Regions from separate parts of the Streptomyces lienomycini genome, predicted to be linked through region 2. Evidence: riboswitches for the same ligand, from Rfam matches in the RefSeq annotation. Region 2 holds a riboswitch; each other region holds the start of a gene.
The links. Region 2 has a riboswitch for cyclic di-AMP ahead of BJ961_RS03070 (transglycosylase SLT domain-containing protein). Riboswitches for the same ligand answer to the same signal wherever they lie in the genome.

Region 1 (2,192 bases), 1.3 Mb from region 2:
GCAGCGCCGTCAGCGAGGGACTGCCGGTCGCCTGGGCGAGGGTCTCGTGGAACCAGCCGCCCAGGGAGCGCAGGTCCTCCCCGGTGCCCTGCCTGGCCCGCTCCTGCCCCAGCCTGACCAGCCCGCGCAACACCTTGAGGTGGGCCTCGGTGTGCCGCCGGGCGGCCCGGGAGGCGCCGAGCGGCTCCAGCAGCGCACGCGCCTCCAGCAGGTCGGCGGCCTCCCGCTCGGTCGGTTCCGCGACGCACGCGCCCGCGTGTCGCCGGGTCACCACGAAGCCCTCGGCCTCCAGCGTGCGCAGGGCCTCACGGACCGGTACGCGGGAGACGCCGTAACGGCGGGCGAGGAGTTCCTCAGTGAGCCGGCTCCCGCGGCCGTGGACGCCGGTGACGATGTCGTCCCGGATCGCCGTGCACACCGAATGCGCCGGAATACGCATGACCGCCCTCCCTTTCCCCGTCGAACGTCGACTTCCCCCGCGAAACGTCACCGATGAACGCGCACCCGGCGACTGGCGGCCCAGTCAAGCGCCATTAAATGCGAAAAGCCCCGGCTCGTGAAGCCGGGGTCTTTCGGATGCCGTTGTCAGATGTTCACGCCGTGGGAGCGGAGATAGGCGACGGGGTCCATGTCCGAACCGTACTCGGGGCTCGTACGGGCCTCGAAGTGCAGGTGGGGCCCGGTGACGTTGCCGGTGGCGCCGGAGATGCCGATCTGCCGGCCGGGCTCGACCGACTGGCCGACCGAGACGCCGATGGACGACAGGTGCCCGTACTGCGTGTACGTGCCGTCGTGCATCTTGATCACGACCTGGTTGCCGTACGCCCCGCCCCAGCCTGCCTCGACGACGGTGCCGACGCCGACGGCGTGCACGGAGGTGCCGCTGGAGGCGTGGAAGTCGATGCCGGTGTGGCTGCCGGAGGACCACAGAGAACTGCCGGCCTGGTACGCCGTGGAGACGTATGAGGCGGTGATCGGCGCGACGAAGGTGTTGAGGCGCTTGCGCTCCGCCTCACGCGCGGCGCGCTCCTTGGCCTCGTGCGCCTCCTTGGCCGCCTCGGCCGCCCGCTCGCGGGCCGCTTCCCGGGCCGCCTCGCGGGCGGCGGCGTCCGCGGCCGCCTGCTCCTGGGCGACGGCCTGGGCGTCGACCTCGTCGGCTATGGAGTCGCCGATGGTGACGACCGGGGTGAGTCCGCTCTGCTCCACCTCGGGCTCGGCGGCGAGCGCCGGAGCCGCGAGGGTGCCGACGACGCCGGTGGTGGCGAGGGCCGCGACTCCCGCCGCGCGGGCGGTGCTGCGGTGCACCCGGCCTGGACGGCGGTGCTTCCCGGTGGCGCGCGTGAACGCCATGTAGAGGCTTGTCCTTTCCTTCCCTCTCGCCTACCGGGTTAGCTGACGGGTTCGGAGGTGGAAGGTCTCCTACGGACCCCCTCGCTGCACGCGCGGGCGTCCGATTCACCCCAGGGACTGCGATGGGTCCCCGGCTCCCCTGGCTCGCGCCGTACGGGGACTCGGCGATGACTGTCCGGTGCCGCGGGTGCGGCGCACTGCCTGACGAACAGCCCGGATGACGCTAAACGCGGCTGCGTTCAATCCTCAAACGCAACAGGCATTTTGTAGCGCACGCCACAGGGCAGACAGGCGATCACTCTCCCAATCCGGACAAACGGCGGCCCTGGTGACACATCGGTCACCAGGGCCGCCTCACGCGCGTGCCGCTACTCGGCGGCCACCACGGTGACTTCGCCGATGCCGAGGGCCTCGACGGGCTCCCTGATCTGCGCGGCGTCACCGACGAGGACCGTCACGAGGCGGTCCACCGGGAAGGCGTTGACGACCGCCGCGGTGGCCTCCACCGTGCCCGTGGCGGCGAGTTGACGGTAGAGCGTCGCCTGGAAGTCGTCGGGCAGGTGCTGCTCGACCTGGTCGGCGAGCGTGTCCGCCACGGCCGCCGCCGTCTCGTACTTCAGCGGAGCGACGCCCACCAGGTTCTGCACCGCCACATCGCGCTCGGCGTCGGTGAGTCCCTCGGCGGCGAGCTTGCGCAGCACCGTCCACAGGTCGTCGAGCGCGGGGCCGGTGTTGGGGGTGTCGACGGAGCCGCTGATGGCGAGCATCGCGGCGCCCGTGCCGTCCGGCGCGGAACGCAGGACCTGCCCGAACGCCCGGACACCGTAGGTGTAGCCCTTCTC
Region 2 (2,192 bases):
CGGCGGCCTCGTCCATCACGTCGTCGTGGTAGAGCGTGGCCAGGTGGGTCAGCTCCACGACCACGGCGGAAGGCACGATGCCGGGGGCGTAGGGGTCGCCGAACTGGGAGGAGAGCATCACCAGCAGCGGCCGGAACCGCTTCCCGCCGGCCCGCACCAGGTGCTGGGCGGCTCCCGTGATGAACGGCACCTCGCTTTTGGTTGCCTCAAGCAACCCTTCCTCGACAGCAACCAATCCGGCCTGGACATCGGCTTCCAGAGCCTGGTCCCGCACGCTCAGCCCGAACGGCCCGACGACGGTCACGAGGGGTCTCCTGTCTGCTGGTGTCTACTGGCGATTACCCGGTTGTCGATAGGTCGCTGCCACCACTCAAGTCAGCGTATCCGGTCACGTTTCGATCACCGCTAGCGCCCACGGTTACAGGCCGGTCGGTATCGGATCATGAACGGTATGTTTTTGATCAGGTGATATGAGCAGATTTTGACGGACCTCGCCCGAGGAGCCGGAGGGGACGCGCCCCGGAGTACGAGCGGAGCGGAAACCGCCCTCGAAGATCCACGCCACCGGGGATCCCCGCCGCCGAAGATCCTCACCACCGAAGACCCCCACCACCGAAGATCCCATCACCCCTCCCAACGGCCCGCGCTTCGAGAACGTCACCCGATCGGCACGCGCGCCCGCTCGACAGGCGCGGCGCGCGCTCCCCCACCCCTCGTTTCCCTCCCCCGGGCGCTCGACACCCGAAGCCGTCCCCACCCGTGGCCGATTGGCGCCCTGTTGAGGTTAATGCCCGTTTTGCCGCGCTTGTTGAGGCCAGTGAGTTGGCTCACGCCGGGCCGCCGGCAGGCAACCCCGTCGCCACCTGTGCCCTCCCTTTGCCCCGCAAGCCAGTTGGGGGTTGGCAACCGCAAAGGATCAAGAGCCACAAACCCCCCAGACCAAGGTCAACAGGCATGTTGGGTGATTCCTGCACTTGTTCCGGACATGTGCTCTCGCATACGTTCCCGGCCTGTCGGGCGGACGCCGAATCCTGCCACCGCCCGGACGCACAGTCATCCGCCAACACACTCGCCGGCAGGAGCGGGGGACCCAGGTAAGTCGCCGCACCGGTCACCACCGGAGCGGCTCGGGGTGAAGCCGTACCCGTCAGGGCACGGCCGGGCACCTCCCCGCCCGAACCCGACAGCTCACCTCGCAGGCGTAAGGAGAGGGACACAGCATGTCTGCCAACCTTCACAACCGTCACGCCCGCACCGGCCGCCTCGTGCGCAGGCTCGCCGTGGCCGGCACCGGTGCCGCGGTGCTCGCGCTGCCGCTCATCGGCGCCAGCACCGCCTCCGCGGCCACCCCGGCCGCCGCCACGACCGCCACCACGGCGGCGACGGCGTACCCGGACAACCTCGACGGCTGGATCCGCGAGTCGCTCGACATCATGGCGCAGCACGGCATCCCCGGGAGCTACGACGGCATCCACCGCAACATCATGCGGGAGTCCTCCGGCAACCCGCTCGCCATCAACAACTGGGACATCAACGCCGTCAACGGCACCCCGTCCAAGGGCCTGCTCCAGGTGATCGACCCGACCTTCCAGGCGTACCACGTCGAGGGCACCTCCTGGGACCCGTACGACCCGGTCGCCAACATCACCGCGGCCTGCAACTACGCGGCCGACCGCTACGGCTCGATGGACAACGTCTTCAGCGCGTACTGAGCCCCGCGAGGCACCGGAACGTACTAAGAGGTACCGAAGATCCGCTCGAGGACGACGGCCACGCCGTCGTCCTCGTTCGTCGTGGTGACCTCGTCGGCGACCGCCTTGAGTTCCGGGTGGGCACCGGCCATGGCGACGCCGTGGGCCGCCCAGTCGAACATGGGGATGTCGTTGGGCATGTCCCCGAAGGCGATGGTCCGCCGCCGCTCGACGCCGAGGTGCTCGGCGGCCAGCGCCAGGCCGGTCGCCTTGGTGATGCCGCACGGCTGCAGCTCCACCGTGCCCGGCCCCGACATGGTGACCGTCGCGAGGGAACCGACCACCGCGCGGGCCGTCTCCGTCAGCTCGTCGTCGGTCAGTTCGGGGTGGCGCAGCAGCACCTTGCTGATCGGGGTGGCCCACAGCTCGGCACGCCGCTCGACGCGCACCGCGGGCAGCGTCGGGTGGGGCATCAGGTACCCCGGCTCGATGAGGGTGAGC
Region 3 (2,192 bases), 7.0 Mb from region 2:
GGGCGTCATCCACTACGTCGACTCCCTCACCGAGCTGATCACCATCGCCACGGTCGCCGTCCTCGCGGTCCTGGTGAACGGCCTCGTCCGCCGCAGCGACGAGCGCCTCGTCTCCGTCCGCGAGATCGCCGCGGCCGCCCAGCGCGCCGTACTGCCCGAACCCGCCGAGCGCATCGCCGGCTTCGAGATCGCCGTCTGCTACGAGGCGGCGCAGGCCGACGCCTTCATCGGCGGCGACCTGTACGCCGTGCAGGACAGCGCCCGCGGCGTCCGGCTCATCGTCGGGGACGTGCGCGGCAAGGGCATGGGCGCGGTGGCCGCCGTCGCCGTCGTGATCGGCGCCTTCCGGGAGGCCGCCGAGCAGGAGGCGACCCTGGAGGCGGTGGCGCAACGGCTGGAGCGGGCGCTGGCGCGCGAGGGCACCCGGCGCGACGGGCTGGACGCCTTCGAGGGCTTCACCACCGCCGTCCTCGTCGAACTCCCGCACGGCGACGGCACCGTACGCATCGTCAACCGCGGCCACCCGCCGCCCCTGCTGCTCTACGCCGACGGAACCCTGGGCGCGCTGCCCGCCCGCGAGTCGGCGCTGCCGCTCGGCATGGGCGATCTGGGTGTGTGGCCCGACCGGGCGGAGGAGGTCGCCTTCCCCGGTGGGGCCACGCTGCTGCTCTACACCGACGGGCTGACCGAAGCCCGGGACGCAAGGGGTGAGTTCTACGATCCGCAGGCGCGGCTGGCCGGCCGCGCCTTCCGCCATCCGGTGAAGCTGCTCGACACCCTCGCCGAGGACGTGCGCCGGCACTCCGGGGGCGGCATGGCCGACGACATGGCGCTGCTCGCCGTACGGCGCCCCCGACCCGGCGAGCATGATCATTGTCACGAGCCGTGACAGCGCGACCTCCCTCCGCATAACAACTGATACACCGTCAGAAACGAACGGCGTGAAGGGGAATACGGACGGAGGGTCAAGTCGCCCCGTTTTCGCCGTTCATGAGGTGTACGCACCGGCCGTTTTCGTTAATGATCAAGAGGAACGGCTTGGAATCCGAGGCCCGCGTCTATTAACGTTCGATAACGCAGCGCGGTCGTCCCAGTCGTCACAGAAGGCGGCTCCGTGCGCACGCGCCGAATCCCGCAAGGGAACCGGGGAACCACCACATTGGGGTGAATCGGGCGTATGGCGCCGTGGAAACACGGTCGCCGCACACCCGTAGGAGACCTTCCTGCTCCGAACCCGTCAGCTAACCCGGTAGGCGAAAGGAAGGAAAGGAGTGCGCCCACGTGGCGTCCAACCGGCCTGCCCCCGAGGCCCCGTTCGTGTCCGCAGGGCACGGCAGCGACACCTTCGGTCATGACGTCCCCCGCGCCGAAGAGGGCCCCTGGGAGGAGTGGAATCCCACCGCGGAGTCCATCCGCCCCGTGCGCGGCCGGCACCGCGTCGCCAAACAGCGCGGCGGACTCGCCCGCAGCTCCACCGTCCTCGGCGTCGGTGTCATAGCCGCCGTCGGCGCGGGCGGCATGGCCAGCGCGCAGACCGGCAAGCCGCCGGTCGCGATCTCCATGCCGGACCTGCCGAACGTCGGCTCACTCATGCCCGGCGGCGAGGAGGAGGCCGAGCCCGAGGGCTCCGCCACCCCGCTCAGCGGCATCGCCGCGGCCTCCGCCGGCGTCTCGGACGAGAGCGCCGCCGACGCCGGTGAGTCGCTGCGCGCCCGGATCATGGCGCAGGCCGAGCAGCAGCAGGCGCAGGTCGAGTCGAAGGCCGCCGCCGAGGCCCAGGCGGCCGCCGAGAAGAAGGCGCAGGAAGCCGCCGCCAAGGCCGAGAAGGAGGCCGAGGCCAAGGCCGCCGCCGCCAAGAAGAAGGCGGAGGAGGAGGCCGCGAAGAAGGCCGAGGCAGAACGGCTCGCGAAGCTGGCCAAGCAGTACACGCTGCCGACCTCGTCGTACACGATCTCCTCGACCTTCGGCCAGGCCGGCGCCTACTGGTCCTCCGGCCACCACACCGGCCTCGACTTCGCCGCCCCCACGGGCACGCTGCTCAAGGCGGTGCACAGCGGCACGATCACGTCGGCCGGCTGGGACGGGTCGTACGGCTACAAGACCGTCCTCACGCTCGACGACGGCACCGAGCTCTGGTACGCCCACCAGTCCTCCATCAGCGTCAACGTCGGCCAGAAGGTCGCCACCGGTGA
Region 4 (2,192 bases), 2.4 Mb from region 2:
AGTCGCCCTCGGGGCGCCGGTCCGCGAGCAGTACGGCGAAACGGTCGGCCCAGCCGACGAACGACCCGTCGGGGCCACAGTCGCCGACGCCCTCGGTGAAGCTGTCCCCCACCGCCACGTACGACCCGATCACTGCTCTGCTGTCACTCTTCGAATCGTCTGCCACGTCGGCCCATGATTCACCGCGCGTTGTGACCTACGCGACCGTAGGAAGGGGTTGACGGGCGGTGAGAAAGGCCACGCCTAAAGTATTCGTCAATTCCGGAATACACCGAAGGCCGGACCCGGGGATCGGGGTCCGGCCTTCGGTGGCGCGAGGGCAGCCTTCGGGCCGCCGTCAGATCGGTGTACCGGGGGTCAGACGGAGACGCCGTGCGAGCGCAGGAACGCGACCGGGTCGATGTCCGAGCCGTAGTCCGGCGTGGTGCGGATCTCGAAGTGCAGGTGCGGGCCGGTCACGTTGCCGGTGGCGCCCGAGAGACCGACCTGCTGGCCCGCCGTCACCGACTGGCCGGCGGAGACGGAGAGCGAGGAGAGGTGGGCGTACTGGGCGTAGTGGCCGTCGGCGAGCTTGATGACGACCTGGTTGCCGTACGCGCCGCCCCAGCCCGCGGAGACCACGGTGCCCGTGCCGACGGCCTTCAGCGAGGTGCCGGTCGGGACGACGAAGTCCGTGCCGGTGTGGTAGCCGCTGGACCACATGCTGCCGGACTGGTGGTACGGCGTGCCGACGGTGCCGCCCGCGACGGGGGAGGTGTAGCCGCTGGTGGTACCGGCGGACTGGGTGCCGGTGTCCGAGGACGCCGAGGAGTCGGAGGAGTCCGAGGAGGAGGTCTTCTCGGTGTCCGCGGACTTCTGGGCCGGCTTCTCGGCGGCCGGCTTCTCGGCGGGCTTCTGCGTCTTCGCGGAGGACGGCGCCGACGCCTTGGCGGCCGGTCCGTCGATCGAGAGCTCGAGGCCGGGGTGGATCAGCGACGGGTCGGAACCGACGGCCTCGCGGTTGTCCGAGTAGAGCTTCTTCCAGCCGCCGTCCACGTCCTGCTCGTCGGCGATCTTCGAAAGGTAGTCACCGCTCTTCACGGTGTACGTCCGGGAATCCGAGTTCTTCTCGGCGCCGTTCGCGGCGGCCTTCTTGGCGGACGTCGGAATGGACTGCGCGGCCTGCTCGGAAACGGAGTGCGCGGGCGCCGCGTTGGCGCCGGCGGCGCCTATCAGCGGGAGCACGAGCGCGGCGCCACCGGTTCCGGCGACGGCGATGGTGCGGGTCAGGCGCATGGCCCTGGTACTGCGGTGCTTACCCTTCGCGGGCATGGCGAATTCCTCTCCGGCGCCTGCGAGGTGAGCTGTCGGGTGCGGGCTGGAGATGCCCGGCCGCGCCGAAACGCGGCTTTACCCCAAGCCGTTCCGGGAACCGGAACAGGCAGTTCTACCTGTGGGTCCCCCGCTCCTGCCGTGTACGGGTGGTGGATGAGTGCGGGCTCCGGTCGGCGGCAGGATTAGGCGTCCGTCCGGATCGGTGGTGAACGTAAGGGACCGGGACGCGCAGGGACAAGCGCGGGGTTCCCCTGGCGGGTGTTTTGATTGATCCTTTGCGGGAACAGCCGGTAACACTGCGTCGATTTCGAGGGCGGCCAATTCCGCGAATTTCCTTGAATGCCAACCGAATTACGTGAACATGACGGGCAACGCACCGTTACGGATATGACGCTGCTCACGCGTCACCCATCCACCTCTCGCCATTTCAGGCGCAGTTGTCATCAAGGCACCAATTCGGACAGACGGCTCTTATCGTCACGCAATACCCCTTGCGGAGCGGCTGCCGCGTCGAGGCGATGCCGTATCGTCGGGTGGTGCGCCCGCCTGCGAGCAGCGTCGGCGGGGCGGAGTGGGAGGAGTCCCCGTGACGCAGCAGGTCCCGTCGACCGAACCCGAGCTGACCGGTGTGCGCAACTTCCGGGACGTGGGCGGACTGCCGACCGTGGACGGGCGGCGGGTGCGGCAGGGGGTGCTCTTCCGCAGCGGTCACCTGGCGCACGCCACCGGCGAGGACGCCGCCTTCCTGGCGTCGCTGGGTCTGCACACGATCTTCGACTTCCGCAACGCGGCCGACCAGAAGCTCGAGGGGCCGGACGTCGAGCTGCCGGGCGTGCGCAACGTGAACCTGCCGCTGAGCGATCCGGCCGACGGCGCCG

Region 1: linked by a shared signal. The riboswitch ahead of BJ961_RS08945 (M23 family metallopeptidase) and the one ahead of BJ961_RS03070 (transglycosylase SLT domain-containing protein) in region 2 are both predicted to bind cyclic di-AMP.
Region 3: linked by a shared signal. The riboswitch ahead of BJ961_RS34815 (M23 family metallopeptidase) and the one ahead of BJ961_RS03070 (transglycosylase SLT domain-containing protein) in region 2 are both predicted to bind cyclic di-AMP.
Region 4: linked by a shared signal. The riboswitch ahead of BJ961_RS13465 (M23 family metallopeptidase) and the one ahead of BJ961_RS03070 (transglycosylase SLT domain-containing protein) in region 2 are both predicted to bind cyclic di-AMP.

The regions. Positions count from the first base shown of each region.
Region 1 covers NZ_CP116257.1:1,937,164-1,939,355, reverse strand. The annotation lists gene BJ961_RS08950 (GntR family transcriptional regulator) at 1-439, opposite strand, end outside; gene BJ961_RS08945 (M23 family metallopeptidase) at 586-1,350, opposite strand; cyclic di-AMP (ydaO/yuaA leader) riboswitch at 1,363-1,527, opposite strand; gene BJ961_RS08940 (M16 family metallopeptidase) at 1,719-2,192, opposite strand, start outside.
Region 2 covers NZ_CP116257.1:639,097-641,288, reverse strand. The annotation lists gene BJ961_RS03075 (polyprenyl synthetase family protein) at 1-304, opposite strand, end outside; cyclic di-AMP (ydaO/yuaA leader) riboswitch at 1,049-1,216, shown strand; gene BJ961_RS03070 (transglycosylase SLT domain-containing protein) at 1,221-1,712, shown strand; gene BJ961_RS03065 (HAD family hydrolase) at 1,736-2,192, opposite strand, start outside.
Region 3 covers NZ_CP116257.1:7,634,981-7,637,172, reverse strand. The annotation lists gene BJ961_RS34820 (PP2C family protein-serine/threonine phosphatase) at 1-889, shown strand, start outside; cyclic di-AMP (ydaO/yuaA leader) riboswitch at 1,114-1,271, shown strand; gene BJ961_RS34815 (M23 family metallopeptidase) at 1,282-2,192, shown strand, end outside.
Region 4 covers NZ_CP116257.1:3,004,208-3,006,399, reverse strand. The annotation lists gene BJ961_RS13470 (SGNH/GDSL hydrolase family protein) at 1-133, opposite strand, end outside; gene BJ961_RS13465 (M23 family metallopeptidase) at 358-1,311, opposite strand; cyclic di-AMP (ydaO/yuaA leader) riboswitch at 1,314-1,473, opposite strand; gene BJ961_RS13460 (tyrosine-protein phosphatase) at 1,901-2,192, shown strand, end outside.